Regions from separate parts of the Microbacterium sp. KNMS genome, predicted to be linked through region 1. Evidence: predicted binding sites of a transcription regulator. Region 1 holds the regulator's gene; each other region holds the start of a gene.
What was found. The regulator HrcA, encoded in region 1, represses chaperone genes, less so after heat shock. The targets are predictions, from matches to a motif close to TTNGCACTCGNNNNNNNCGAGTGCNAA.
Positions count from the first base shown of each region.

Region 1 (9,544 bases):
GGCGTCTGCGTTCCTCGGCGGCGAAGCTCGCGATGAGCCGATCCTGGAGCCCGAACATGACGCGGTGCTCCTCCGGCTCGGCGTGGTCGTACCCGAGCAGGTGGAGCAGCCCGTGGGTCGTGAGCAGGATGAGCTCGTCCATGAGCGAGTGGCCGGCCTTCTCGGCCTGGCCTTCCGCGACCTGCGGGCACAGCACGATGTCGCCCAGGAGTCCCGCGGGCGTCGGCATGTCGTCGGTGCCCGGTCGCAGCTCGTCCATCGGGAAGCTCAGGACGTCGGTCGGGCCGGGCTCGTCCATCCACTGCACGTGCAGCGCCTCCATGGCGCCCTCGTCGACGAGGACGATCGCGACCTCGGCGTCGGGGCTGACGTGCAGCTGCGCGAGGTTGTGCTGCGTCAGACGCAGCAGGACGCTCTCGTCGACCGCGATGGCGGACTCGTTGTTGATGTCGATCATCGGATCCCCCGCTTCGGCTTGCGGTCGCGCGGACCGCCCGTGCGCGACGCACCGCGCCGCTCGGCGCGGTTCGCGAACTCGCGCGCCTCGTCCAGCTCTGCTCGGTGCGCGGCGCGCTTCTCGTCGTACTCGCTGTAGGCGTCGACGATGCGGCCCACGAGCGTGTGGCGCACGACGTCATCGCTCGAGAGCCGTGCGAAGTGGATGTCGTCGACGCCGTCGAGGATGCGCGTCACGAGCCGCAGCCCCGACGTCCCACCCGGCAGGTCGACCTGCGTGATGTCGCCCGTGACGACCATCCGGGTGCCGAACCCGAGGCGCGTGAGGAACATCTTCATCTGCTCGGGGGTCGTGTTCTGGGCCTCGTCGAGGACGACGAACGAGTCGTTGAGCGTGCGCCCGCGCATGTACGCGAGCGGCGCGACCTCGATCGTCCCGCTCGCCATGAGCTTCGGCACGAGCTCGGGGTCCATCATCTCGTTGAGCGCGTCGTACAGCGGCCGGAGGTACGGGTCGATCTTGTCGGTCAGCGTTCCCGGCAGGAAGCCGAGCCGCTCCCCCGCCTCGACCGCGGGGCGCGTGAGGATGATGCGGTTCACCTCGCGGCGCTGCAGGGCCTGCACGGCCTTCGCCATCGCGAGGTAGGTCTTCCCCGTGCCAGCGGGGCCGATGCCGAAGACGATCGTGTTCTCGTCGATCGCGTCGACGTACTTCTTCTGGCCGAGGGTCTTCGGGCGGATGACCTTGCCGCGGGTCGACAGGATCGCCTCGCCGAGCACCTCGCTCGGGCGCGGCCCGCCCTGCTCGAGGATGCGGTTCGACGTCGCGATGTCGGCGGGGCCGAGGTCGTGCCCCTCGCGCGTGAGCTGCAGCAGCTCGTCGACGAGGACGCGCGCGGCGCGCACGGCGGAGGCCGACCCGCGCAGGGTGATCTCGTTGCCGCGCACGAGGACGTCGACGGCGGGGTGCTCGCGCTCGACCATGCGCAGGAGGCGGTCCTGCGGTCCGAGGAGCTGCACCATCGCGACGCCGTCGGCGTGGATGGTCTGGGTGACGACGTCGTCGTCCGGCTGGGCGGCGCCCATGGGGTCAGTGGCCAACGAGGCTCTTCTCCTGGAGTTCTCCGGCGAGCACGTGCGCGTGCACGTGGAACACGGTCTGGCCCGCGTCTGCGCCGGTGTTGAAGATCAGACGGAACTGCCCGCCGGCGTGGTCCTCGGCGACCGCCTTCGCGGTCTGGACCATCTCGGCGAGGAGCGAGGGGTCGCCCGCCGCGAGTTCGACGACGTCGCGGTACTCCTGCGTCTTCGGGATGACGAGGAGATGGACGGGCGCCTGCGGGCTGATGTCCTGCAGCACGAACACGCGCTCGGTCTCGGCGACGATGGTTCCCGGGATCTCGCCCTGCAGGATGCGCGTGAAGATCGACGGCTCGCTCATGCCGTCGAGTCTATCCACCGCGGTCACCAGCGCCCGAGCTTCGCGTTGAGGACGGCGAGGGCCGCCGGCCCCGCGGTCGAGGTCCTCAGGATGGTGTCGCCGAGGCGCACGCGCTCGGCGCCGGCGGCCGCGAGGCGCTCCAGCTCGTCGGGCGCGATGCCGCCCTCGGGGCCGACGACGAGGACGAGATCGCGGGCGTCGTCGACGTCGATCGAGGTCAGGGCGGCCTGCGCGGTCGGGTCGAGCACGAGCACGCGCGCCGACGCGGCGCGCTCTGCGACCTGCGCGGTCGTCGCGATCGGGGAGACCTCCGCGATCCACGCCCGGTGCGCCTGCTTCGCGGCCTCGCGGACGATCGAGGCCCAGCGGGCGCGGCCCTTCTCCGCCTTTGGCCCGTGCCAGCGCGAGACGCTGCGCGCCGCCTGCCACGGCACGACCTCGTCGATGCCGAGCTCGGTCGCCGCCTGCACCGCGAGCTCGTCGCGGTCGCCCTTCGCGAGCGCCTGCACGAGCACGAGCCGCGGGGACTGGGGCGGCAGATCCTGGCGCGAGGCGATCCGCACGACGACGCGCTGCGGCGAGACGCTCTCGCACGTGCCCGCGAGCCACGCGCCGCGGCCATCCGTGACCGTGACCTCCTCGCCGACGCGCACGCGGCGCACGGATGCGGCGTGGTGCGCCTCCGCACCCGTGAGCTCGAGCTCGCCGCCGGGCGAGACCGCCCCCGCGCGCTCGTCGTGGAAGTGCAGCGCCATGGGCCCTAGCCGCGGAACCGGTCGCGGAGCTTCGAGAACAGCCCCTGGTGGAACTCGGCCAGGCGCGGCGCGGGCGCCTTCGTGCGCCGCGCGAGCTCCTCGAGGAGCTGACGCGTGCGGTGATCGACCTTCGTCGGCGTGACGACCTGGACGCCCACGCGCAGGTCGCCGCGACGCGAGGTGCGCAGCCCCGTGATCCCGCGCTCCTTGATCGTCAGCACCTCGCCTGACTGGATGCCAGGGCGCACCTCGACCTCGACCTCGCCGTCGAGCCCGGCGATGGTCGTCGTCGTGCCGAGGATGGCGTCGGTCATCGACACCTCGAGGGTTGCGAGCAGGTCGTCGCCGTCGCGGCTGAACACCCGGTGCGGGGCGACCGTGACCTCGACGTACAGGTCGCCGTTCGGGCCGCCGGCGGGGCCCACCTCGCCCGAGCCCGGCAGCTGCAGACGCAGGCCCGTCTCGACGCCCGCGGGGATGTCGAGCGACACGGTGCGGCGCGAGCGCACGCGGCCCTGGCCGCCGCAGGTCGCGCACGGGTGCGGGATGACGGTGCCGTAGCCCTGGCACGCGCCGCAGGGCTGCGACGTCACCATGTTGCCGAGGAGGCTGCGCACCTGGCGCTGCACGTGGCCCGTGCCGCCGCAGATGTCGCACGTCGCGGGGCTCGTCCCCGGCTGGCAGCAGGACCCCTGGCAGGTCTCGCAGAGCACAGCGGTGTCGACCTCGATGTCGCGGTGCGTGCCGAACACGACATCGCCGAGCTCGAGCGTCACGCGGACGAGCGCGTCCTGTCCGCGCTCTCGGCGCGAGCGCGGCCGACCGCCGCGACCGCCGCCCGAGGCGCCGAAGAACGTCTCGAAGATGTCGCCGAATCCGCCGAAGCCCGCGCCGCCGAACGGCGACTCGTCGCCGCCCATGTCGTAGCGGCGGCGCTGCTCGGGGTCGCTGAGCACGTCGTACGCGTGCGTGACCGACTTGAACTCCTCCGCGGCCTCGGGCGCGGGGTTCACATCCGGGTGCAGGCGACGCGCGAGCTTGCGGTACGCCTTCTTGATGTCCTCCTGCGACGCGTCCTTCGACACGCCGAGGGTCTCGTAGTGATCAGCCACATCAGCCTTCCTGCGGGCGTCGTGCGCCCGTGCTCCGATCCGTCGGGCGACGCGTCAGCGCCGGCCCTCGTCCTCGTCCAGCAGCCTCGTCAGGTAGCGGGCGACCGCCCGCGCCGCAGCGAGGTTGCGGGGGTAGTCCATGCGCGTGGGCCCCATGATGCCGATGCGCGCCGCGCCGACGGCCGAGTCGTACTCGCTCGCGACGATCGACGCCTCGGAGAGCCCGAAGGCCGCGTTCTCGCGGCCGATGCTCGCCGAGAGACCCTGCTCGTCGGCGACCATCTCGCTCATGAGCCGCAGCAGCGTCACCTGCTCCTCGATCGCCTCGAGGAGCGGATGGATGCTGCCGCGGAAGTCCTGCTCGCGCTTCGCGAGGGTCGCCGAGCCCGCCAGCACGAGGCGGTTCTGGCGGAACTCGTCGAGCTCCTCGGCTGCCGCCTGCGCGATCCTGTGCAGCGCGCGATCGACGGCGCTGACGGGAGCGGCAGCGAGCTCGGTGCCGCGCTGCAGCTGCTCGGCCGCGTCGGCCACGGAGCGGCCGGCGAGGAGGGGCACGAGGCGCGCGGCGACCCGCTCGATCGACTCCGCGTCGAGCTCGTCGGCAAGGCCCGTGATGCGCTGCGACACGCGGCCGGTGTCGGTCACGATGATGACGAGCACGCGGCGGCCGTCGAGCGGCACGAGCTGCACGTGCGTCACGCTCGCCCGGGCGAAGGACGGGTACTGCACGAGCGCGACCTGTCCGGTGAGCTGCGTGAGGAGGCGGACGGTGCGCGCGAGGAGGTCGTCGAGGTCGGCCGGGTCGCCCAGGAACGACGCGATCGCCGACCGCTGGGCCGATGACAGCGGGCGCAGCTCGGCGAGGTGGTCGACGAAGACGCGGTAGCCCTTGTCCGTCGGGACGCGGCCCGACGACGTATGCGGCTGGGCGATGAGCTCCTCGTCCTCGAGGAGCGCCATGTCGTTGCGGATGGTCGCCGCCGAGACGCCGAAGGAGTGCCGCTCGACGATGGAGCGGCTGCCGACCGGCTCGTGCGTGTCGACGTAGTCCTGCACGATGGCCCGGAGCACCTGCAGTCCGCGGTCGCTGACCATGTGCGCGCTCCTCTCCTGGCACTCGATGTCTCGGAGTGCCAGTCTACCGACCCGAGGCCGGGAACGGCATGCGCGCCGGCCGCCTGCGCGGCTCGGCCGACCTCAGTCCGTGAGTGCCCGCACCACGGCGTCCGCGAGAAGGCGGCCGCGGAGGGTGAGCACGATCCGCCCGCGGAGCGCCGCCCCCGGCTCGATGAGGCCGTCGGCGATGAGGCCGGCCACCGCACGCCGCGCGTCATCCGGCAGCGCGTCGATCGCGAGCCCCTCGCGGATGCGGCTGTGCAGCAGCACGCGCTCGAGCTGCTGCGCGGCCGCGTCGGGGCGCTCCCGACCGGCGGCCGGCGACTCCCCTGCGGCGAGCCGCTGCGCGTACGCGGCGGGATGCTTGACGTTCCACCAGCGCAGACCCGCGACGTGGCTGTGCGCACCCGGACCGAAGCCCCACCAGTCGGCGCCGCGCCAGTACGCGAGGTTGTGGCGCGAGCGACGGCCGTCGCCGCGCGCCCAGTTCGACACCTCGTACCACGCGAAGCCCGCGTCGGCGAGCATGCGGTCGGCGAGCTCGTACATGTCGGCCTGGAGGTCGTCGTCGGGCGCGGGCACCTCGCCGCGGCGGATCTGCCGCGCGAGCTTCGTCCCGTCCTCGATGATGAGCGCGTAGGCCGAGATGTGGTCGGGTTCGAGCGCGAGCGCGGCCTCGAGCGACGCGCGCCAGTCGTCGATCGACTCGCCGGGGGCGCCGTAGATGAGGTCGACGCTCACGTCGAGCCCGACCGAGCGCCCTGCCTCGACCGCCGTCCGCACGTTCGACGGCGTGTGCGTGCGATCGAGCGCCGCGAGCACGTGCGGCACGGCCGACTGCATGCCCACCGACATGCGGGTGACCCCCGCCCGCGCGAGCTCCTCCGCGACCGCGGGAGTCACCGTGTCGGGGTTCGCCTCGACGGTGATCTCCGCGCCGTCCGCGATGCCGAACGCGCCGCGGACGCCCTCGAGCATGCGCGTGAGGTCGCCGGCGGGCAGCAGCGTCGGCGTGCCTCCGCCGAAGAACACCGTCTGCGCGGGACGCAGCGCGCCCGCCTCGGCGAGCACGTCGCGCGCGAGCGCGACCTCGCGCAGGAGGACGTCGGCGTACTCGTCCTGTCGGGCCCCGCGCAGCTCATCGGAGGTGTAGGTGTTGAAGTCGCAGTACCCGCAGCGCACCCGGCAGAACGGCACGTGCAGGTAGACGCCGAGATCCGTCGCCGGATCGATCGGGAGATCGCGCGGGAGGCGGCCGTCGGCGGGAGCGGGATCGCCGACGGGGAGGGCGCCGGCCATCAGGAGCCGGTGTGGAACAGCGGCGAGATCGCGCGGAGGTACCCCGCGAAGAGCGCCTTGCGACGACGGCGCACGAGCGTCTTGAACAGGCGGTTCCAGAAGGTCATGGGGCGGTCGAACGCGCGCACCTCGAACCACACCTCGTCGTTCTCGCGCCACTCGATCATGAACGACTCCTCGCCGCTCACGACCGAGTTGCCGACGGTGCCGAGCGCGAAGCCCACGCGACGCGCCTCCTCGATCACGAAGATGACCCGCAGCTCGGCGTCAGCCCGCGAGCCGCCCACCTTGCCGTGCACGGTGACGGTCGTGCCCGCCCCGACGTACGGCGTTCCGTCCGCGTCGAACCGCTGGTCCGCATCGGATCGGCTCGGCGCGACGGCGTTGCCCGCCTCGTCGAAGCTGACGCCCGTGTAGGTCGGGCCGGGAGCGGGCCGGACATCGCTCAGCGTGAGCCCCGCGCCCTTCAGCGCGCCCCACGACAGAAGGGCGTCGACCGCGGTGCGGAAGCGCTCCTCGCCGCTGCCGATCCGCCAGGCGGACGCGGCGGGGATGCTGTGCTCCGGCGGGTACTGGAGCAGGTCAGGAGCCTGCGTCGCCCCGACGGCGGCATAGTCGACCGTCTCGTCTCGGAAGGTCTCCCGGCGCATGGTTTCCACCCTAACCGCAGCCCCTGGCTACTTCCCGGCCTTCGACTCGACGTCTCCGGAGAGCGCGGCGATGAAGGCCTCCTGGGGCACCTCGACCCGGCCGACCATCTTCATGCGCTTCTTGCCCTCCTTCTGCTTCTCGAGCAGCTTCCGCTTGCGCGAGATGTCGCCGCCGTAGCACTTCGCGAGGACGTCCTTGCGCATCGCGCGGATGTTCTCGCGCGCGATCACGCGCGCGCCGATGGCGGCCTGGATGGGCACCTCGAACTGCTGGCGCGGGATGAGCTTGCGCAGGCGCTCGGTCATCGTCGTGCCGTAGGAGTAGGCCTTCTCGCGGTGGACGATCGCGCTGAACGCGTCCACGCGCTCGCCCTGGAGCAGGATGTCGACCTTCACGAGGTCGGCCTCCTGCTGGCCCTCGGGCTCGTAGTCGAAGCTCGCGTAGCCCTGCGTGCGGCTCTTGAGCTGGTCGAAGAAGTCGAACACGATCTCGCCGAGCGGCATCGTGTACTTCAGCTCGACGCGCTCCTCGGAGAGGTAGTCCATGCCGAGCATCGTGCCGCGGCGCTGCTGGCACAGCTCCATCACGGTGCCGACGTACTCCTTGGGCGCGAGGATCGAGGCCTTGACGATCGGCTCGGACACCGCCCCGATCTTGCCGTCGGGGTACTCGCTGGGGTTCGTGACGACGATCTTCTCGCCGGTCTCGGTCGTGACCTCGTAGACGACGCTGGGCGCCGTCGTGATGAGGTCGAGCCCGAACTCGCGCGAGAGCCGCTCGGTGACGATCTCGAGGTGCAGGAGCCCCAGGAAGCCGCACCGGAAGCCGAAGCCCAGGGCGACGGATGTCTCGGGCTCGTACGCGAGCGAGGCATCCGAGAGCTTGAGCTTGTCGAGCGCCTCGCGGAGGTCGGGGTAGTCGCTCGCGTCGATCGGGTAGAGCCCCGAGAACACCATCGGCTTCGGGTCGGTGTAGCCGGGGAGCGGCTCGGTCGCGGGCGTGCGCTGGTTGGTCACCGTGTCGCCGACCTTCGACTGGCGGACGTCCTTCACGCCGGTGATGAGGTACCCGACCTCGCCGACGGAGAGGCCCTTCGAGGGCGTCGGCTCGGGGCTGGAGACGCCGATCTCGAGGAGCTCGTGCGTCGCGCGCGTCGACATCATCTGGATGCGCTCGCGCGGAGAGAGGCGCCCGTCGACCATCCGCACGTAGGTGACGACGCCGCGGTAGGCGTCGTAGACCGAGTCGAAGATCATCGCGCGGGCGGGTGCATCGGCGTCGCCCCGGGGTGCCGGGATCTCGGCGACGAGGCGGTCCAGCAGGTCCTCCACGCCCTGACCGGTCTTGCCCGACACGCGCAGGACATCGGCCGGGTCGCCGCCGATGAGGTCTGCGAGCTCCTTGGCGAAGCGGTCGGGGTCGGCCGCGGGGAGATCGATCTTGTTGAGCACGGGGATGATCGTGAGGTCGTTCTCGAGCGCGAGGTAGAGGTTCGCGAGCGTCTGCGCCTCGATCCCCTGGGCGGCGTCGACGAGCAGCACGGCGCCCTCGCACGCCGCGAGCGAGCGCGAGACCTCGTAGGTGAAGTCGACGTGCCCCGGCGTGTCGATCATGTTCAGCGCATAGGTGTCGCCCTCGAGCTGCCACGGAAGACGCACCGCCTGGCTCTTGACGGTGATGCCGCGCTCGCGCTCGATGTCCATCCGGTCGAGGTACTGCGCGCGCATGTCGCGGTCGGACACGACGCCGGTGAGCTGCAGCATGCGGTCGGCGAGCGTCGACTTGCCGTGATCGATGTGAGCGATGATGCAGAAGTTGCGGATGCGCTCAGGCGGTGTCGCGGCAGGCGGGAGCGGAGTCGTGGCACGAGGGGACATATCCGTCTGATTCTACGGGCCGCGCGCCGTCGCGCGTGCCCGGGTCGCCGCGCGACGCGCCGCCGCTTCCGCGCGAGATCCCGGTAACCGGCCGTTCATGCGACGACGATTGCCTGACATCCTCCCGTGCGGCGACCGCCGCGCCCTCCTGCACATCCGAAGGAGACCATCGTGCAGCAGTCCTCTCCCCCGCGCCGCACCCGGCGCCTGTGCGCCGCGGCAGCGACCGCATCGGTCGCGGCCGCGCTGCTCGCTCCCGTCGCGGCTCATGCCGCCGTCTCTCCCGGCGACGGCGTCCTCATCAACGAGGTGTACGGCGGCGGCGGCAACAGCGGCGCCGCATTCAGCCGGGACTTCGTCGAGATCGTGAACACGACCGACGCCCCGCAGAGCCTCGCCGGCTGGAGCGTCCAGTACGCCTCGGCGACGGGCGCGACGTGGCAGGTCACGCCGCTCGGCGATGTCGTGCTGCCGCCCGACGAGACGCTCGTGGTCGGGCAGGCCTACGGCTCGAACACCGCCCTCCCGGACGTGGAGGCGGATGTCGACGGCGGCATCGCGATGAGCGGATCCCAGGGCAAGGTGGCGCTCGTCTCGCAGGTGACGCCGCTGTCGGGCGCGACCGGCCTCGCGACGGCGGCGCCCGTCGTGGACTACGTGGGCTGGGGCGGCGCGACCGACTTCGCCGGCTCCGCAGCGCCTGCCACGACGAACGCGACGGCGATCGCCCGCACGGGAGGCGCGAACACGGCCGACAACGGCGCGGACTTCGTCACGGGTGCGCCCACGCCCGAGCCGCTCGGCGGCGACACGACGCCCACTCCCACGCCCACGCCC
Region 1 is NZ_JBSQBP010000002.1:142,954-152,497, reverse strand. Features, by position in the region: gene ybeY (rRNA maturation RNase YbeY) at 1-457, opposite strand, end outside; gene ACWXWW_RS01995 (PhoH family protein) at 454-1,542, opposite strand; gene ACWXWW_RS01990 (HIT domain-containing protein) at 1,547-1,897, opposite strand; gene ACWXWW_RS01985 (16S rRNA (uracil(1498)-N(3))-methyltransferase) at 1,921-2,652, opposite strand; gene dnaJ (molecular chaperone DnaJ) at 2,658-3,764, opposite strand; gene hrcA (heat-inducible transcriptional repressor HrcA) at 3,819-4,859, opposite strand; gene hemW (radical SAM family heme chaperone HemW) at 4,962-6,179, opposite strand; gene ACWXWW_RS01965 (DUF1990 family protein) at 6,179-6,829, opposite strand; gene lepA (translation elongation factor 4) at 6,857-8,707, opposite strand; gene ACWXWW_RS01955 (ExeM/NucH family extracellular endonuclease) at 8,879-9,544, shown strand, end outside.

Region 2 (9,544 bases), on a different contig from region 1:
TCGTGATCGGCGGGCGCCGGATGCCCGTGGTCGGGCGGATCGCGATGGACCAGTTCGTCGTCGATGCGGGTGACCATCCGGTCGCCGTCGACGACGAGGCGATCCTCTTCGGCGACCCCGCTGCGGGGGCTCCCGCGGTCGAGGAGTGGGCGGACGCGGCGGGCACGATCAACTACGAGATCGTCACGCGCATCGGACCGCGCGTGGCACGGAGGGTGAAGGGATGATCCCCGACGAGCTGCTCGGCAGGCACGACGTGCCCACGGCGACTGACATGGAGAACCTCGGCCGCCGCATCGGCGCGCACCTCGAGGCGGGCGACCTCGTCGTCCTGACGGGGCCGCTCGGCGCCGGCAAGACGACGCTCACGCGCGGCCTCGCCGATGCGCTTGGCGTGCGCGGGCCCATCCAGAGCCCGACCTTCGTCATCGCGCGCACGCACCCGTCCCTCGTCGGCGGGGCGCCGCTCGTCCACGCAGACGCGTACCGCCTCTCGTCGGCGCTCGAGCTCGACGACCTCGACATCGACGTCGACGGATCGGTCGTCGTCATGGAGTGGGGGCGCGACAAGATCGAGGGCCTGCGCGAGGTCTGGTGGGACGTCGAGATCACCCGCCCCGTGGGCGGACGCGGCTCCGACACGATGTGCGGCGATCTCTCGCGCGCCTCCGCGGAGCTCGACGCCGACGCGCCGCGCATCGTCGTGATCGAGAAGCGCACCGCCGCATGACCCGCGCCTCTCTCGGCGGCCAGCTCCTGCGCCGCCGCACGATCGGCATGCTCGTCGCCGAAGCCGGGCAGTCGAGCGAGGGATCCGCGACGCTGGGGCGCCACCTCTCGATGATCCAGCTCGCCATGATCTCCGTCGGCGCGACGCTCGGCACGGGCATCCTCGCTCTGCTGGCCGAGCAGATCCCGCATGCCGGTCCCGGCATCTGGATGAGCGTGCTGCTCGCGGCCGTCCCCGCTCTGCTCTCCGCCCTGTCGTACGCCGAGATGGCGGGCGCCGTGCCGGTGTCGGGCTCGAGCTACTCGTACGCGTACGTCACGCTCGGCGAGGGCGTCGCCTGGGTCGTGGGCTGGTGCCTCGTCCTCGAGTACGGCGTCTCGGTCGCCGCGGTCGCATCGGGCGCGGGGCAGTACGTCGACGAGACCCTCGCGATCTTCGGGCTCTCGCTGCCGGCCGCGATCGCCTCGGATCCGTCGGCCGAGGGCGGCGTGTTCAACCTCAGCGCGTTCGTCCTCGTGATCCTCGCGATGGTGCTGCTCCTGCGCGGCGTGCGCGAGGCCGCCTGGATCAACACCGTGCTCGTCGCGCTCAAGGTCGGCGTCCTGCTCTTCTTCTCCGCGGTCGCGTTCACCGCATTCCGCGTCGATCACTTCGACGGCATGTTCGACGCGTTCTTCCCGGGCGTGACGGGCGCCGCGGCCGTGCTGTTCTTCTCGTACATCGGGTTCGACGCGGCCTCGACCGCGGGCGAGGAGGCGCGAGACCCCGCGCGCGACCTGCCGCGCGCCATCCTGCTCGGGATGGGCCTCGTGACGGCCATCTACGTCGTCGTCGCGATCGCGGCGGTCGGCGCGCGCGAGGCGCGGTGGTTCCGCGACCACGGACTCGTGACGGTGCTCGCCGAGGTGACCGGCCAGCCCTGGTTCGGCGTCGTGTTCTCGATCGGCGCGCTCATCGCGTTCGCGAGCATCGTGCTGACCGTGCTGTACGGGCAGACGCGCATCCTCCTCACGATGTCGCGCGACGGGCTCGTGCCGCGCGTCTTCGGGCGTATCTCGCCGACGACCCGCACCCCCGTGGCCGGCACCCTCATCACGGGCGCCGTGATCGCCGTCGCTGCGGGCATCGTGCCCCTCGGCGAGCTCGCGAACGCGACGAGCATCGGGACGTTCGCGGCCTTCACGGTCGTCAACGTCGCCGTCATCGTCCTGCGATACCGCCGACCCGACCTGCCGCGCACGTACCGCGTGCCGCTCTTCCCCGTCGTGCCCGTCCTCGGCGCCGTGACGTGCCTCGCGCTCATGACGCAGCTCTCGGGCGGCACCTGGATCGCGTTCGGCTGCTGGATGGCCGTCGGCATCGCGATCTACCTCGCCTACGGCCGGAGGCACTCGCGGATCGGGGCGCTCGACGAGCGCGCCTACCGTGCGGCGATCGCGGGCGAGGCGAGCGGCTTCCGCGCCGCGCCCCGCGCTGGCAGACTTCCGGGATGACGCTCACCCTCCGCGATATGGACCCCTCCCGGCTGCCCGCCTGGATCGACCGCAGCCGCGACGCGTATGCCGACGAGCTCATGGCGGCCGGGGAGGCGCCCGACGTCGCGCGCGAGAACGCGCAGAAGAGCGTCGAGCGCGCCTTCCCCGACGGGCAGCTCGTCGCCGGCCACCGCGTGTTCGACGTCGTCGAGGGCGACGAGGTCGTCGGGTGGCTGTGGATCGGGCCCGACCCGAGCCCGGATGACACCGCCTGGTGGGTGTGGGACATCCAGATCCACGAGGCGCACCGCGGTCGCGGGCTGGGCCGGGCCGCTATGCAGCTCGGGGAGGAGCACGCCCGCTCGCAGGGAGCGCGGTCGATCGGGCTCAACGTGTTCGGCTCGAACACCGCCGCCCGGCGTCTGTACACGTCGCTCGGGTTCGAGATCAGCGCCATCCGGATGCACAAGACCCTCGACTGAGGGCGCGCGTTCCCGGCATTCCGTGACCGGCGGGAAACTACGCTGGAGAGCATGATCCTGGCCGTCGACACCTCCATCGGCTCGGGCGCGGCCGTCGTCGCGCCCGACGGCGAGATCCTCTCGGAGGCCGAGAGCGAGAACGCCCTCGGTCACGCCGAGGTGATCGGCACGCTCCTCGAGCGCGCGCTCGCCGACGCGGGCGTCGGGCCGGACCGCATCACGCATGTCGCCGCGGGAATGGGCCCGGGGCCCTTCACGGGCCTCCGCATCGGCATCGCCGCCGCGCGCGCCTTCGCCCTCGGCCGCGGTGTTCCCGTGCTCGGCATCGCGAGCCACGACGCGGTCGCCGCGGAGCTGACGATCGCCTTCCCGACGGGCGGATTCGCCGTCGCGACCGACGCGCGCCGCAGGGAGAACGCCATCTCGGTCTACGGCGACCTCGACGGATGGGGTCTGCCGCGCCGCATCGCCGGACCCGAGCTGCGCCCGCGCGACGCAGACCTCTCCGCGGACCCGCTGCTCGCGCCGCTGCGCGACCGTGCCTGGCGGAGCGCGGTCGGCGAGCTCTGGGAGGACGACGCTCGCGCGAGCCTCGAGCGTGTGGGCGCTTCGGCCGAAGACCTCGACGGCGACCGGTTCGTTCTCGCCACGCGCATCCCGATCGGCGCGCTGGGTCGGCTCGCGGCCATCCGCCTCCGCGCGGGCGAGACGCGCGGCGCGACCGAGCCGCTCTATCTGCGCTCGCCCGACGTCACGGCGCCCGCGCCGCGGAAGCGGGTGGGCTCGTGAGCATCCGCGAGGCGACCGTCGCCGACCTCGACGCGATCATGGCGCTCGAGCGCAGCGCCTTCCCAACCGACGCCTGGAGCGAGGGCATGATGCGCGAGGAGCTCGCGTCGGAGCACGCGCACTACCTCGTGCTCGAGCAGGCCGGTCAGGTCGCGGGCTACGCCGGTCTGCGATCGCTCCCGGGCGCGAAGGACGCGGATGTCCAGACGATCGCGATCGCCGAGCGCGCGCGCGGCCGCGGGCAGGGCAGGGCGCTGCTGCGTCTCCTCCTCGAGGAGGCCGATCGCCGCCGCGTGCGCGAGGTGTTCCTCGAGGTCCGCGCCGACAACCCGGTCGCCCAGGCGCTCTACGCCAGCGAGGGGTTCGCCGAGCTCGGCCGGCGCCCGCGCTACTACCAGCCCGACGACGTCGACGCGATCGTCATGAAGCTCGACGTCCCCGCGTGGCGCGCCGCGCGCATCCCCGACCCGACCGATGCAGGAGCCTGCTCATGAACCGCGCCGAACCCCTCGTGCTCGGCATCGAGACGAGCTGCGACGAGACCGGCATCGGGATCGTCCGCGGCCGCACCCTCCTGTCCAACACGATCGCGAGCAGCATGGACGAGCACGCGCGCTTCGGCGGCGTCGTGCCCGAGGTGGCCGCCCGCGCGCACCTCGAGGCGCTGCAGCCCGCGATCGAGCAGGCCGTCGCCGAGGCGGGCATCCGGCTCGCGGATCTCGACGCCGTCGCGGTCACGAGCGGGCCGGGCCTCGCGGGCGCGCTCATGGTGGGGGTCGGCGCCGCCAAGGCCCTCGCCGTGTCGCTCGGCAAGCCGCTCTACGCCGTGAACCACCTCGTCGGGCACATCGCGGCCGACATCCTCGCCGACGACAGCGAGCCGCTCGAGTACCCGACCGTCGCCCTGCTCGTCTCGGGCGGGCACACCTCGCTGCTGCTCGTCCGCGACCTCACGAGCGATGTCGAGCTGCTCGGCGAGACGGTCGACGACGCGGCGGGGGAGGCCTTCGACAAGGTCGCGCGCATCCTCGGACTGCCGTACCCCGGCGGGCCGGAGATCGACCGCGCGGCCGTCGGCGGCGATCCCGATGCCATCCGCTTCCCCCGCGGCCTCTCGCGCGCGAGCGACCGCGAGAAGCACCGCTGGGACTTCTCGTTCTCTGGCCTCAAGACCGCCGTCGCGCGGTGGACCGAGCAGCGCGAGGCCGAGGGCGAGGACATCCCGATGGCGGACGTCGCGGCGAGCTTCCGCGAGGCCGTCGTCGACGTGCTCGTGACGAAGGCACTGGATGCGTGCGCGGAGCACGACGTGCCGCGACTGCTCCTCGGCGGGGGCGTGATCGCGAACCGCCGTCTCCGCGAGGTCGCTCTCGCGCGCGCCGAGGCCGCGGGCGTGACCGTCCGGATCCCGCCGCTGCGGCTCTGCACCGACAACGGCGCGATGATCGCCGCGCTCGCCTCCGAGCTCATCCAGTCGGGCCACGAGCCCTCGACGCTCGCGTTCGGAGCGGACTCGACCCTGCCCGTCACCGACATCCAGGTCGCGCGCAGACCATGACCGAGCCGGAGGACGCGGCGCAGCTCGACGACGACGAGCTGCTGAACGCGGTGCCCTCCCGCTCCGACCGGCCGCGCCGCCGCGTCTCACTCTCGAGCCCGTCGCTCGTGCTCGGGATGTTCGCGCTCACGATGTCGTGGTTCACGCCGTGGGTCGCGCCGCTCGCGCTCATCGCCGTCGTGCTCGCGGTCATCGCGCTCGTCCGCCGACATGCCGACCGGGCTCTCGCCTGGTGGGGGTTCGGGTTCGGCGTCGTGGCGATCGCCTACTGCGGCGTCTGGGCGCTCTGGATCCTCGGTCAGCTCGGCGAGGCGCCCGTCATCGAGCTGCCGGCCGCGTAGCCGCTACACGCGGTCCGCGAGGATGGCGGCGCGCCGCCCGCCGATGCGCGTCATGAAGAGCGTCGCCGATCCGTCGCCACGCAGATTGAGCTTCTTCCGGAGGAGCGCCGGATCGACGTCGACGCCGCGTTTCTTGATCTCGAGGGTGCCGATCCCGCGGGCGCGGAGCGCCTTCGCGAGCGCCTTGACGTCGGCGGGGAGCGTCTCGCGGACGCGGAACGACGAGACGAACGGCGTCGTCAGCGCGGCATCGCCCGTGAGATACGCGATGCCGGGAGCGATCGGGCCGGCCGCGAGCGACCGGGCGACCTCGCCGACGAGGCGCGCGCGGATGACGGCGCCCTCGGGCTCGTGCAGGAACGCCCCGAGCTCGTGCACCGGCTCGTCCTCGGTGTCGGCGGGAGCGGTGAGCTCGTGCGACGCGTCGCCGCGGATGACAAGCGCGGCCCGGCGCACGCCGTCGCGCGCGAGCGCCCCCGACCAGAGCACGAGCTCGACGGTCGACCCGTCGACGCTCACCCACTGCGCCTCGACCGCGTCCGGGATCGCCTCGCGATCGTGAGCCGGGCCGAGCTTCATGCCCACGGGCATCCGCTCGCCGAGCGCGTGCGCCCAGCCGAGCGCGGGGGAGTAGTCGGATGGCGCGACCCGGCGGGTCTCGGAGTGACCGCTCGTGCGACGCGCGGGGTCGAGCCAGACCGCGTCCCAGCCGGAGAGGTCGACCTCCTCTGCGCGCTCGGAGCGCACCTCCACGGCATCCCCGAACGGCCGCAGGTTGTAGGCCGCGAGGGCCGCCGTCACAGGGTCCGCGTCGACCGCGAGCACCTCCATCCCGACGCCGGCGAACGCGAGCGCGTCGCCGCCGATGCCGCAGCCGAGGTCGGCCACGCGCTCGATTCCCGCCGCGCGCATGCGCCCTGCATGGTGCGCGGCCACGGACATCCGCGTCGCCTGCTCGACCCCCGCGCGGGTGAAGAGCATGCGCGCCGCGAAGGGGCCGAACTTCGCCTCCGCCCGCGACCGCAGACGCACCTGGCCGACGACCGCCGAGACGAGGTCGGGGGAGTGGCCTGCGGCCCGGAGGCGCGATACCGCGCGGGCGACATCCGCCGTCGTCTCCACGGGGTCCAGCGCGTCGAGCAGGGCCAGGCCCTCGGCGGTCAGCAGCGCGTCGAGTTCTCCCTGCTCCATGCGTCCATTCTCGCGTGTCATCCTGTGTCCTCGAATTGGCACTCGCGTTGCGGGAGTGCCAGGTCCCGCCCTACACTGGCGTTAGCACTCTCGTCATGAGAGTGCGAACTGAGTCTTCCGTCGAAGCAACGAAAGAAGAGGTACACCGTGTCGGTTTCCATCAAGCCGCTCGAGGACCGCATCGTCATCAAGCAGGTCGAGGCCGAGCAGACCACCGCCAGCGGTCTGGTCATCCCCGACACCGCCAAGGAGAAGCCCCAGGAGGGCGAGGTCGTGGCCGTGGGCCCCGGCCGCATCGACGACAACGGCAACCGCGTTCCGCTCGACGTCGCCGTCGGCGACCGCGTCCTGTACAGCAAGTACGGCGGGACCGAGGTCAAGTTCGGCGCCGACGAGTACCTGGTGCTCTCGGCCCGCGACGTGCTCGCGGTCGTCGTCCGCTGACGACACGCCTTTCCTGGAGGGCCCGGCGCTTCGGCGTCGGGCCCTTCTGCATGCGCGGGGATGACCGCGTGGCAGGAATGCGCCGGAGGATGACCGCCGCGGCACCGTCCCGGCCGCCCTCGCGGACCACCTGCCGACCTAGGCTGGATCGGTGACCACGCTCTCCGCCACTGGATCCTCGGAACGCGAGCGGGCGCTCGGCACGGGGTACGGCTTCAGCGCCTACCTGCTGTGGGGTGTGCTCCCGCTCTACTTCGTCTTCCTCGCGCCGACCGGCCCCTGGGAGGTCGTCGCCTGGCGCGTCCTCCTCTCGCTCGTCTTCTGCGCCATCCTGCTCACCGTCGCGCGCGGATGGGGCCGGATGATCGCCGTGCTGCGGAACCCCCGTCTCGCGCTGTGGACGGCGATCGCCGGCGTCCTCATCTACGTCAACTGGCAGACCTTCCTCATCGCGACCCTCACCGGGCACGTCGTGGAGTCGAGCCTCGGGTACTTCATCAACCCGATCACGACGGTCGTCCTCGCGGTGCTCGTGCTGCACGAGCGGCTGCGCCGCGCGCAGTGGGCCGCGGTCGGCATCGCGGCCGCGGCGGTGGTCGTGATCGTCGTCGGATACGGCTCCGTGCCGTGGATCGCGCTCATCCTCAGCACGTCGTTCGGCCTCTACGGGCTCGTCAAGAACCGGATCGGCGCCGCGGTCGACGCGGTCAGCGGCCTCGCGCTCGAGACGATGTGGCTCGCGCCGGTCGCGGTCGTGCAGCTCGTCGTCGTCGCGGCGACGGCGGGGCTGACCTACGGAACCGTCAGCACGCTGCACACCGTGATGCTGTCGCTCGCGGGCGTTGCGACGGCCGTGCCGCTGCTGCTCTTCGCGGCAGGCGCCCGGCGCATCTCGCTGACGGCGGTGGGGCTCCTGCAGTTCATCGCGCCGATCCTGCAGTTCCTCGTCGGTGTCGTCGTGCTCCACGAGCCCATGCCGCTCGAGCGGTGGATCGGCTTCGGCATCGTCTGGGTCGCGCTCGTGGTGCTGAGCGTGGACATGATCCGGCACGCGCGTCGCCCCCGACCGGCCCTGGAGCCCGAGCCCGTCGCCTGAGGCGGGTTTCTGGGGCGTTCTGGGGCGGCGTTCTGGGGTCGAAGCGCGGCGGCGGGTCGCCGCGTTTCGCGGCAAAGGGGTGGCGGGTCGCCGCGTTTCGCGGCAAGAGCCAGCGAGTCATTCCCCGTTTCGCGTCGAATCGGCGCCCGGTCACCGCGTTTCGCGGCGAGTGGGCGGGTGACTCGACGGTTGTGACCGCGGTCGTCACCTGCTGAGGGACGCGGATTCGGATGGCTGGGGCGTGTGTGCGCGTGTCGTGCGCAGGAGGCTACTCGTGCCTCACGGGTCCGATTCCGGTGACGGTTGTGACCGCGGTCGTCACCTGCTGAGGGACGCGGATTCGGATGGCTGGGGCCGGTGTGCGCGTGTCGTGCGCAGGAGGCTACTCGTGCCCCACGGGTCCGATTCCGGTGACGGTGTGCCGCGCCGGGCGCCGCCAGCCGCGACTCCGCGCAGGCCCTGTCGTGCCATCCGCCTACCGCGCCTCGGCGCCCATCCGCAAGCGCCTTGTTTTCGGTTCACCGAAAAGCTACTTTTTCGGTATGCCGAAAAATCTCGTCCGGGGCGGTGCCGTCCTCGCGGCGGTCGCCCTGCTCTCGGGGTGCGCCGGGGGTGCCGCGCCCCAGGGAGACGACCGCCCGGTCGTCCTCACCACCTTCACCGTGCTCGCCGACATCGCCCGCAATGTCGCGGGCGAGCACCTCTCGGTCGAGTCGATCACGAAGGTCGGGGCCGAGATCCACGGCTACGAGCCGACGCCGGGAGACATCCGGCGCGCCGCCGACGCCGACCTCATCCTCGACAACGGCCTCAACCTCGAGGCGTGGTTCGCGCAGTTCGTTGACTCCGTCGACGTGCCGCACGTCGTCGTGTCGGAGGGCGTCGAGCCTATCGACATCGCCGGCGACGCGTACGCCGGCAAGCCGAACCCGCACGCCTGGATGAGCCCCGTCAACGTGCAGGCGTACGTCGACAACATGGTCGAGGCGTTCAGCGAGCTCGACCCCGAGCACGCCGACGACTTCGCGGCGAACGGAGAGGCCTACGCGCAGCAGCTGCAGGCCGTGCAGGACGAGCTCGTCGACGCGCTCGCGCCGCTGCCGGAGAACGAGCGGGCGCTCGTCACATGCGAGGGGGCGTTCTCGTACCTCGCGCGTGACGCGGGGCTCACCGAGGCGTACATCTGGCCCGTCAACGCCGAGCAGCAGGCGACTCCTCAGCAGATTGCCGCCGCCATCGAGTTCGTCGAGGAGAACGGCGTCCGAGCCGTGTTCTGCGAGTCGACGGTGTCGGACAAGCCCATGCAGCAGGTCGTCGAGGCGACGGGCGCGGCGTTCGGCGGCACGCTCTACGTCGACTCCCTCTCCGAGCCGGAGGGGCCCGTCCCCACCTACCTCGACCTCATCCGGCATGACGCGGCGCTCATCGTCGAGGGGCT
Region 2 is NZ_JBSQBP010000001.1:249,088-258,631, reverse strand. Features, by position in the region: gene alr (alanine racemase) at 1-227, shown strand, start outside; gene tsaE (tRNA (adenosine(37)-N6)-threonylcarbamoyltransferase complex ATPase subunit type 1 TsaE) at 224-730, shown strand; gene ACWXWW_RS01205 (APC family permease) at 727-2,223, shown strand; gene ACWXWW_RS01200 (GNAT family N-acetyltransferase) at 2,220-2,687, shown strand; gene tsaB (tRNA (adenosine(37)-N6)-threonylcarbamoyltransferase complex dimerization subunit type 1 TsaB) at 2,739-3,476, shown strand; gene rimI (ribosomal protein S18-alanine N-acetyltransferase) at 3,473-3,970, shown strand; gene tsaD (tRNA (adenosine(37)-N6)-threonylcarbamoyltransferase complex transferase subunit TsaD) at 3,967-5,034, shown strand; gene ACWXWW_RS01180 (hypothetical protein) at 5,031-5,375, shown strand; gene ACWXWW_RS01175 (THUMP-like domain-containing protein) at 5,379-6,566, opposite strand; gene groES (co-chaperone GroES) at 6,714-7,010, shown strand; gene rarD (EamA family transporter RarD) at 7,162-8,106, shown strand; gene ACWXWW_RS01160 (metal ABC transporter substrate-binding protein) at 8,649-9,544, shown strand, end outside.
Region 2: the regulator HrcA is predicted to act here: its motif matches at 6,602-6,628, upstream of groES (co-chaperone GroES).

Region 3 (9,544 bases), on a different contig from region 1:
GGCATCAGGCGCCCGTCGACGTCGCGAGGGACACGGCGCGGCTGCACCTGCAGCTCACCTCGCCGCGTCGCGCGGCCGACAAGCTCAAGTACCTCGCCGGATCGGAGGCCGCCATGGGAGCGTGGATCGGGGATGTCCCGCCCGAGCAGACCGCAGAGCGACTGCGCGAGGCGGTGGGGGCATGACCGCGCAGCACGAGGCGATCGAGCTGCTCCGCTCGCTCACCGCCGGAGAGCCGGTGGGCGTCTGGTCGGCGCCGGGGCGCGCCAACCTCATCGGAGAGCACACCGACTACAACGAGGGCTTCGTGCTCCCGTTCGCGATCGAGCACCGCACGTATGCCGCGGTCGGCATGCGAGGCGACCGCATTATCCGGGTCATCTCGACCCTCGACCGGGCCCCGTTCGAGCTGTCGATCGACGCGCTCGCGGCCACCTTCGACGGCGCAGCGGGTCACGCCGTGCAGAGCGGATCGGTGCCCGAGTGGGCCGCCTATCCCCTCGGCGTCGCCTGGGCCGCCCTCGCGGCGAGCGGGCGCAGCGCGTCGGACGTCGGCGGCCTCGACATCGCCCTCGCATCGGACGTGCCGGTCGGCGCGGGACTGTCCTCGTCGGCGGCGATCGAGGGGGCGACGGCGTCGGCGCTCAGCGATCTGTGGGAGCTCGGGCTCGACGGTCTCTCGATCGCGAAGATCGGGCGGACGGCGGAGAACGAGGCGGTCGGCGCGCCGACGGGCATCATGGACCAGGTGTCGTCGACGCTCGGCCGGCCCGACGCCGCGACCTTCCTCGACTGCCGGACCCTCGCGACGGAGTCCGTCGACCTCGGCTTCGCCCGGGAGGGGCTCGCCCTGCTGGTCATCGACACCCAGGTCACGCACGCGCACTCGACGGGCGGCTATCGCGAGCGCAGGGCCTCGTGCGAGAAGGGCGCGGCCGACATGGGCGTGCCCTCGCTGCGCGACCTGTCGGTCGACGACCTCGCGCGCGCCGCGGAGACGCTCGACGAGGTGACCTTCCGCCGGGTGCGGCACATCGTGACGGAGAACCAGCGTGTGCTGGACACCGTCGCCACGCTGCGCTCGGCCGGGCCGCGGGCCATCGGCGACCTCCTCGTGGCGTCGCACGCGTCGATGCGGGACGACTTCGAGATCTCGGTGCCCGAGCTCGACACCGCCGTCGAGGCCGCGCTCGCGGCGGGTGCGATCGGCGCGCGGATGACCGGCGGCGGCTTCGGCGGCGCGGCGATCGCGCTCGTGGACGCCGATCGAGTCGACGCCGTCGCCGAGGCGGCCCGTGCGGCCTTCGCGGAACGCGGCTTCCGGGCGCCGCACACCTTCACGGTGACGCCGTCGGAGGGCGCGCGTCGCGACGCATAGCCAGCGCACAGGGAGAGGGGCAGATGCGATCGCATCTGCCCCTCTCCCTGTGCGCGCGGATGATCCGGGGGATCAGGAGGTGAGCTCGGGGGCCGTCAGCGTCTGGCTGCTGTCGCCCGAGCGCTGCACCTCGATCTTGCGCGGCTTCGCCTTCTCGCTGATCGGGATGAGCACGCTCATCACGCCGTTCTCGTAGGTCGCCGTGATGCGCTCGGTATCGATGCCCTGGCCGAGGTTCAGCTGACGCATGTACGCGCCCGTCGGCCGCTCGCGCGTGATCCACTTCACGCCCTCTTCGCTGCGGCCCGTCCGCTGGGCGCGGATGGTCAGGAGCTGGCCGTCGACATCGATGTCGACGCTTCCGGGATCGATGCCGGGAAGGTCGGCGCTCAGCACGTAGTGGTCTCCATCGCGGTAGAGATCCATCGGCATGAGGCGGGGGCCCTGGCGGTCGAAGAGCTGCTCGGCCACCCGGTCGAACTCACGGAACGGATCGAAGAACATCGCCATCGTGATCGTCCTCCTCTGTTCGCTCGGCGCTGTTCGCAACATCACCTTGAGTCGCATCGACTCATGTTTCAAATTAGCACTCTCAGGGGGAGAGTGCTAAAAGTGCGCTGTGAGCTCCCTTCGAGCTCGCTCGGAGCGGCGCGGGGAAGCGGATGACACGAGCGCGCGGTTGAATGGTCGGGTGAGCCCGCACCCCGATTCCGCCCTGTGCCGCGACCTCGCCGCCGACCTCTCGGCCGCCCGGTTCCGATCCGAGGCGCTGCGCGCGATGTGGGGAGTCGAGGCCGACGACGCGATCGGGCGCGGGCTCCGCGCCCCCGCCCTCCGGGCCATCCGCGAGCGCGACGACGCGCTCGCCGTCCTCGCGCGGCTGCTCGTCTTCGGCGTCGGGCAGCCGCTCACCGCGGTCGACGCCGCGCTCCCCCGAGTCGGCGCCCGCGGGCTCGTCGCACTCGGACTCGCCGCGGTCGACGCCGACGTCGTCGCGCCGCTCGCGGTCATCCGCCCCCAGTCCTTCCACGACGACCGCGGTCCGGGCGAGTGGCTGCTCGCGAGCGACCTCGACGAGATCGCCCTCGGCGGGGGCGCGCTCGCGGAGGATCACGTGCTCGGCGCGGGCGGAGCATCCCTCACGCTGGCCGGTCTGCAGCTTCCGACTCCCGTGCGGACGGTCCTCGACCTCGGCACGGGGTGCGGCATCCAGGCCCTGCGCGCCCGTCGCTTCGCCGACCGGGTCGTCGCGACGGACATCTCCCGGCGCGCCCTCCGCTTCGCGGAGCTGAATGCGGCGCTCGCGGGCGCGACGGGCATCGAGACGCGGGCCGGGTCGCTGTTCGACCCCGTCGCCGGGGAGGTGTTCGACCGCATCGTGTCGAATCCGCCGTTCGTCATCACGCCGCGGGTCATGGGCGTGCCCGCGTACGAGTACCGCGACGGCGGGCTCGTCGGCGATGCGCTCGTGCAGCAGGTCGTCGCGGGCGTCGGCCGCCACCTCGCTCCGGGCGGAACCGCGCAGTTCCTCGCGAACTGGGAGACGAAGGACGGCGTGCCCGGGCTCGACCGCATGCGCGCCTGGGTCGAGGCGTCCGACGTCGCTCTCGAGGCGTGGGTGATCGAGCGCGAGGAGCTCGACCCGATCGCCTACGCCGAGATGTGGATCCGCGACGGCGGCACGGCCCCCGGCAGCCCCGAGCACGACCGACTCCTCGACGCCTGGCTCGACGACTTCTCGGAGCGAGGCGTCACGGCGATCGGCTTCGGCTACGTGCTCCTGAGGAGGGCGGATGGCGCGCCGCGGCTCGCGCGCTATGAGCGCGTCACGCAGGCGATCCCGTCGGAGGGCGCGCTCGGAACGCACCTCGCGGCGGTGCTCGCGGCGCACGACCGCATCGCGCCCCTCGCCGACGCCGAGCTGCTCGCCCTGCACCTGCGGGCGGCGCCCGACGTCACCGAGTCTCGTCACCACCTCCCCGGCGCCGCGGACCCCAGCGTGATCGAGCTGCGTCAGGGCGGCGGCTTCGGGCGCTCCGTGCAGGCCGCCCCGGCGCTCGCCGCGCTCGTCGGCGCGTGCGACGGGGAGCTCGCCCTGGGGCAGATCGTCGCGGCGCTCGCGCAGCTGCTCGAGACGGACGAGGACGCGCTGCGTGCGGGGCTCCTGTCCGCCGTCCGCGAGCTCGTCCTCGACGGCTTCCTCGCCCCCGCCTGACCCCGCCCCCGGCCCCCGGGCCCCCGGCCCCGGCCCCCGCCCCCCGGGTCCGTGAGACTAGCGCTCGTCGCCGAGACCAGTGCACCGGGCGCTGGTCTCGACGACGGACGCTAGTCTCGAGGGCCGCCCTGCGACCGCCCGGTACCCTGGAAGCCATGCTCAACATGGCCGCCGGTCTCGCGCGCCTCGGCGACCTCGCGGCGTCGCCCGTGGTCGCGACCCTCGCGCAGGCGTTCGCCGATGCGGGTCACGACCTCGCGGTCGTCGGCGGACCCGTGCGCGACGCCCTCCTCGGGCGGACGACGAACGACCTCGACTTCACGACCGACGCGCGCCCCGACGACATCCTGCGGATCGTCACGCCGGTGTCCTCCGCGCAGTGGGACATCGGCCGGGCGTTCGGCACGATCGGCGCGCGCGTGCAGGGCGAGCAGGTCGAGATCACGACCTACCGTGCCGACAGCTACGACGGCGAGACGCGCAAGCCGACCGTCGAGTTCGGCGACACCCTCGAGGCCGACCTCACGCGACGCGACTTCACGGTGAACGCGATGGCGCTGCGCGTCCCCGACGTGCGGCTCGTCGACCCGACCGGCGGCGTGGAGGACCTCGTCGCGGGCGTCCTGCGCACGCCGATCGATCCGCGGGTCAGCTTCGGAGACGACCCGCTGCGCATGCTGCGCGCCGCCCGCTTCTCCGCGCAGCTCGGCTTCGCGATCGAGGAGGGCACGCTCGCGGCGATCGCCGACCTGCGCGAGACGCTCGCGATCGTGAGCCCCGAGCGCGTCCAGGGCGAGCTGACCCGCCTCCTCCAGACCGACGACCCCGTGCGCGGGCTGCGCGTTCTCGTCGAGACGGGCCTCATCGACCAGTTCCTCCCCGAGATCCCCGCGCTGCGCCTCGAGGTCGACGAGCACCACCACCACAAGGACGTCTACGAGCACTCCCTCACCGTGCTCGCGCAGGCCATCGAGCACGAGCGCGCGCGCCATCCGGACGCCGAGCCCGATGTGAAGCTGCGCCTCGCCGCCCTCCTGCACGACATCGGCAAGCCGCGCACCCGCAAGCTCGAGCCCGGCGGAGCCGTCTCGTTCCACCACCACGACCTCGTCGGCGCGCGGATGGCGAAGAAGCGGCTGCAGGCGCTGCGCTACGACGGCGAGACGATCGGCTCGGTCTCGAAGCTCATCGAGCTGCATCTGCGCTTCTTCGGCTACGCCGAGGGCGCGTGGACGGATTCCGCCGTGCGGCGCTACGTGCGCGACGCGGGCGACGAGCTCGAGCGCCTGCACATCCTCACCCGCGCCGACGTCACGACGCGCAACCGCCGCAAGGCCGCGCGTCTCGCGCACGCGTACGACGACATCGAAGCGCGCATCGCGGCTCTCCGCGAGCAGGAGGAGCTCGACGCCATCCGCCCCGACCTCGACGGGAACGAGATCCAGCGGATCCTCGACGTGGGCCCGGGCCCGGTGGTCGGGCAGGCGTACCGGTTCCTGCTCGACCTGCGCCTGGATGAGGGCGCGCTGGGCCCCGAGGAGGCCGAGCGACGGCTGCGCGCGTGGTGGGCCGAGCAGGGCTGAGCCGCGTCGGCACGCCTCACAGTCAGCTCCAAACTGTTGCAATAGGCTCGGGAAGACTTCCCCCAGGCCGCATGGCGCCGCCACGAACTGCACTGTGAGGCATCCGTGACCACTTCCGCGTCCGACCGACTGACCATCCTGCTCGGGTGCGACACGTTCTCGCCCGACATCAACGGGGCGGCCCGGTTCGCGGAGCGCCTCGCCGCGGGTCTCGTCCAGCGCGGACACGACGTGCACGTGAGCGCGCCGAACACGGCGTGGAAGCGCACGGCGCCGCGCACCGAGGTCATCGAGGGCCAGCCGATGACCCTGCACCGGCTGCCGTCGGTGCACCTGTGGTGGCACGAGTGGCTCCGATTCGTGTGGCCGTGGCGCTCGAAGCACTACGCGCGCCAGGTCCTCGACGCCGTGAAGCCCGACGTCGTGCACATCCAGTCGCACATCGTCATCGGCCGCGGCCTCGCCCGCGAGGCGCGCAAGCGCGGCATCCCCGTGATCGCCACGAACCACGTGATGCCCGAGAACATCGTCGACTCGACGAAGCTGCCGCCCGCCCTCAACCGCCTCCTCGTCAAGCTCGCGTGGGACGACGCCAAGCGCACGTTCGACCTCACCGCGGCGGTCACGACCCCGACGCGCAAGGCCGCCGACTTCCTCGAGGCGACGATCGACATCGCCGGCGTCATCCCCATCAGCTGCGGCATCGACAAGTCGCAGTACACGGCCGACCTCTCCCCCCGCACGGAGAACCGCGTCGTGTTCGTGGGGCGCATCACGACCGAGAAGCACGTGGACGTGCTCCTCCGCGCGATCGCGCGTCTCGATCCCGCCCTCGACGTCAAGCTCGACCTCGTCGGCGACGGCGACCAGCGCCCGCTGCTCGAGCGGCTCGCCGACGAGCTGGGGATCGCCGACCGCGTGACGTTCTTCGGCCACACGACCGACGAGGTGCTGCGCGACGCGCTCACGCGCGCCTCGGTGTTCGCGATCGCCTCGATCGCCGAGCTGCAGTCGATCGCCACCATGGAGGCCATGGCGTCCGGTCTGCCGGTCGTGGCGGCCAACGCCGTCGCGCTCCCGCACCTCGTGCACGAGGGCGAGAACGGCTACCTCTTCGAGCCGGGCGACGTCGACGCGCTCGCGGCGCGGCTGACGGATGTGCTCACGGCAGCTCCCGAGGAGCGCGAGCGCATGCAGAGAGCATCCCTGCGGATGGTCGAGGCCCACGACATCACGCGCACGCTCGACACGTTCGAGGCGCTGTACCGGGGCGAAGCGCTCCCCGCCTGACGCCGTGCACATCGTCATCTTCGGCGACCAGCACGTCGAGACGCTGGGCGGGGCGCAGGTCTCGACGCGGCTGCAGCGCAGCTTCCTCGAGCGGGCGGGTCACGTCGTCACCGTCGTCGCGCCCCGGCGCTGGTCGCGCGACCCCGTGAACCGCGACGACCCCGCCTACCTCGACCTGCCGTCCGTGCCCGTCACGTGGGACCGTGAGTACTCGTTCGCCTGGCCGGGTGCCTCGGCCGACGCGTTCATCGACCACGCGCTGACCCGCCGGGTCGCCCAGGGCACGCCGCTGCCCGACCTCGTGCACGTCCAGGCCGACTTCTGGGGCGCGTTCCTGGGGCATCGCCTCGCGCGCCGGCTCCGGGTTCCGGTCGTGCACACCATGCACAACCGGGTCGACGTCGGCATCGAGGCGACCGCGCCCTTCCCGGGTCTCGTCCTCCGGGCGCTCAACGCGTGGCGACGGCGCGCCCTGCCCGGCTCAGGACCGGGCGACGACGGATGGGCGTACCTGCGCGGCCTCGCGCGCGGTGCGTCGGCGGTGACGGCGCCGTCGCGCCACTTCGCGCGGCGGCTCGAGGAGCACGGGGTCTTCGCGCCCGTCGACGTCGTGTGGAACGGCATCGACGACGACGTCCGCGCGCGCGTGCTGCAGGCCGCCCCGATCCTCCGCGCCCCCGGGCGTCCGCGCTTCGTGTGGCTCGGGCGCATGTCGCCCGAGAAGCGGCTCCTCCCCGCGCTCGAGGCCTTCGCCGACGCCGGCGTGCGCGCCGAGCTGGAGGTCATCGGCGGGGGCTTCGAACTTGAGAAGGCGCGGCGACTCGTGGCGCAGCGGGGGCTCGGCGACCGCGTGCGGTTCGCCGGCCGGCTCCCCTACGAGCAGACTCTCGCGCGCATCGCAGCCGCCGACGCCCTCATCCAGACCTCGATCGGCTTCGAGACCCAGGGCATGACCCCGTTCGAGGCGGCGACCCTCGGCACGCCGTCGATCATCAGCGACCCCGACATCGCGGGCGAGTTCGACGGCGGCATCTGGGCGGTGCCCGCGCCCGACGACGAGCCGGGCCGGATCGCGGCGCTCGCCGCGGCCATCCGCACCGCCGCCGACGACATCGCGGCCGGCACCGCGCCCGTCCCGACCGAGCGCGTCGCCCACGAGTTCCTGCAGTCGTCGCGCACGGCGGCGATGGTCGAGGTCTACGAGCGCGTCCTCGGCCGCTGACTCATCCCTGCACGGGGGTCACGCCGACCGTGTGCGCACGCGCCGCGTCGGCTTCGGATCCGTCCGAGGGCGCGCCGCCGCCCGGGAGCACCGCCGCGGCGACGGCGGCTCCCGCGGCGACCACAAGGGCGGTGACGATGACGACGACGAGCATGGCAGGAACGCTACGGTTGTGCGATTCCTGCCGCGAGTGGCAGGATGGCCACAGATCGTCGCATTTCTGCCAACCGGAGCGCTCATGAAGACCGTCGCGTGCATCGTCCAGGAGGGGTTCGCCCCGTTCGAGTTCGGGCTGGCGTGCGAGGCGTTCGGCCTCGACCGCAGCGCCGACGGCGTGCCGAGCTTCGACTTCCGTCTCGTCTCCCCGACACCCGGTCTCGTGGCATCCAACCTCGGGTTCTCGATCACGGTCGACGCCGACCTGTCCTTCGCCGACGAGGCCGACCTCGTCGTCGTCACCCCGATCCCCCGGTCGTCGTGGGGTGCCGTCGACGAGCGCGTGTGCGAGGTCATCCGTCGCGCCGTCGCACGCGGAGCGTGGGTGCTCACCGTCTGCAGCGGCTCGTTCGTCGTCGCGGCCTCGGGCGTGCTCGACGGGCGCAGGGCGACGACGCACTGGATGTACGCCGACACGATGCGGCGCATGTACCCGCGCATCGAGGTCGACCCCGACGTCCTCTTCGTGCAGGAGGGCCGCATCATCACGAGCGCGGGCACGGCGGCCGGTCTCGATGCCTGCCTGCACCTCCTTCGACAGGAGATCGGGGCCGAGCTCACGAACCACATCGCGCGGCGGATGGTCGTCCCGCCGCAGCGCGACGGCGGCCAGGCCCAGTTCATCCTGAACCCGCTGCCGGCGGAGGCGAGCCTGTCGCTCGCGCCGGTCGCCGACTGGGCTCTCGAGAACCTCCACCGCGAGCTTCCCGTCGACGAGCTCGCGCACCGTGCGCACATGTCGCCGCGCACGTTCGCGCGGCGGTTCAAGGCCGATTTCGGCACGACGCCGGCCGCATGGCTCGCGCGCCAGCGGGTCATCCAGGCGCAGCGCCTGCTCGAGCGGACGGACTGGGGGCTCGACCGCATCGCGGCCGACTGCGGCTTCGGCTCGGCCGCGGTGCTGCGCCAGAACTTCTCGCGCGTGCTCGGGATCTCGCCGGCCGCGTATCGCGCGCGCTTCGCGTGCCCCGAGATGGCAGACGGCGACGAGCGGATGGCCGCAGGGGCCGATCCGCTCGTCGCCGCGTAGCGCGGGGGTCAGCTCGCGATCGAGATGATGCCGGTCAGGGCGAGCGTGATGAGGGTCGTCCAGCCGACGATCGCGATGCCCTGCCAGAAGAGGATGCGCGCGCGGCCCACGCCGGCGGCGGCGAGCATCGTCGCGGTGAACTGCGTCGGCAGGAGGAGCGGACCGAGGAGGCTCACGCCAGGGACGCCGTAGCGCACGAGCGCCCGCTGGAACTTCTCCCTGCGGGGCGACGCAGCGGGGGCCGCGACGGCGGTGCCGCCCTCGGTGATCGCGCCGCCGCCCGCGGCGACCGCCACGCGCTCGCGGTGCCGCGTCACGATCGCGCGTCGGGTGCCCGAGCCGAGGAGCACGAGCGCGGCGACGCAGAGGAAGTTGCCGATCGCGCCGGCCGCGGCGGCGATCGCCGGGTGGATGCCGCCGATGATGCCGATCGCCGCGGCTCCCTCGCCCTCGATGAACGGGACGGCGCCCGCGAGGGCGACGATGAGCGGCTGGGCGAACTCCGGGACCTGGGCGACGAGGTTCTGGAAGGTCTCGATGAGGTTCATGCTGTGCTCCTGTCGGCTGTGCTGCGGAGGGGTCTCTCCGGCGATGTCTCCACTCCATCGCG
Region 3 is NZ_JBSQBP010000006.1:10,251-19,794, forward strand. Features, by position in the region: gene galT (galactose-1-phosphate uridylyltransferase) at 1-185, shown strand, start outside; gene galK (galactokinase) at 182-1,378, shown strand; gene ACWXWW_RS05390 (Hsp20/alpha crystallin family protein) at 1,451-1,888, opposite strand; gene ACWXWW_RS05395 (DUF7059 domain-containing protein) at 2,070-3,593, shown strand; gene ACWXWW_RS05400 (CCA tRNA nucleotidyltransferase) at 3,749-5,176, shown strand; gene ACWXWW_RS05405 (glycosyltransferase) at 5,282-6,466, shown strand; gene ACWXWW_RS05410 (glycosyltransferase) at 6,471-7,688, shown strand; gene ACWXWW_RS05415 (hypothetical protein) at 7,690-7,842, opposite strand; gene ACWXWW_RS05420 (GlxA family transcriptional regulator) at 7,927-8,934, shown strand; gene ACWXWW_RS05425 (small multidrug efflux protein) at 8,943-9,482, opposite strand.
Region 3: the regulator HrcA is predicted to act here: its motif matches at 1,962-1,988, upstream of ACWXWW_RS05390 (Hsp20/alpha crystallin family protein).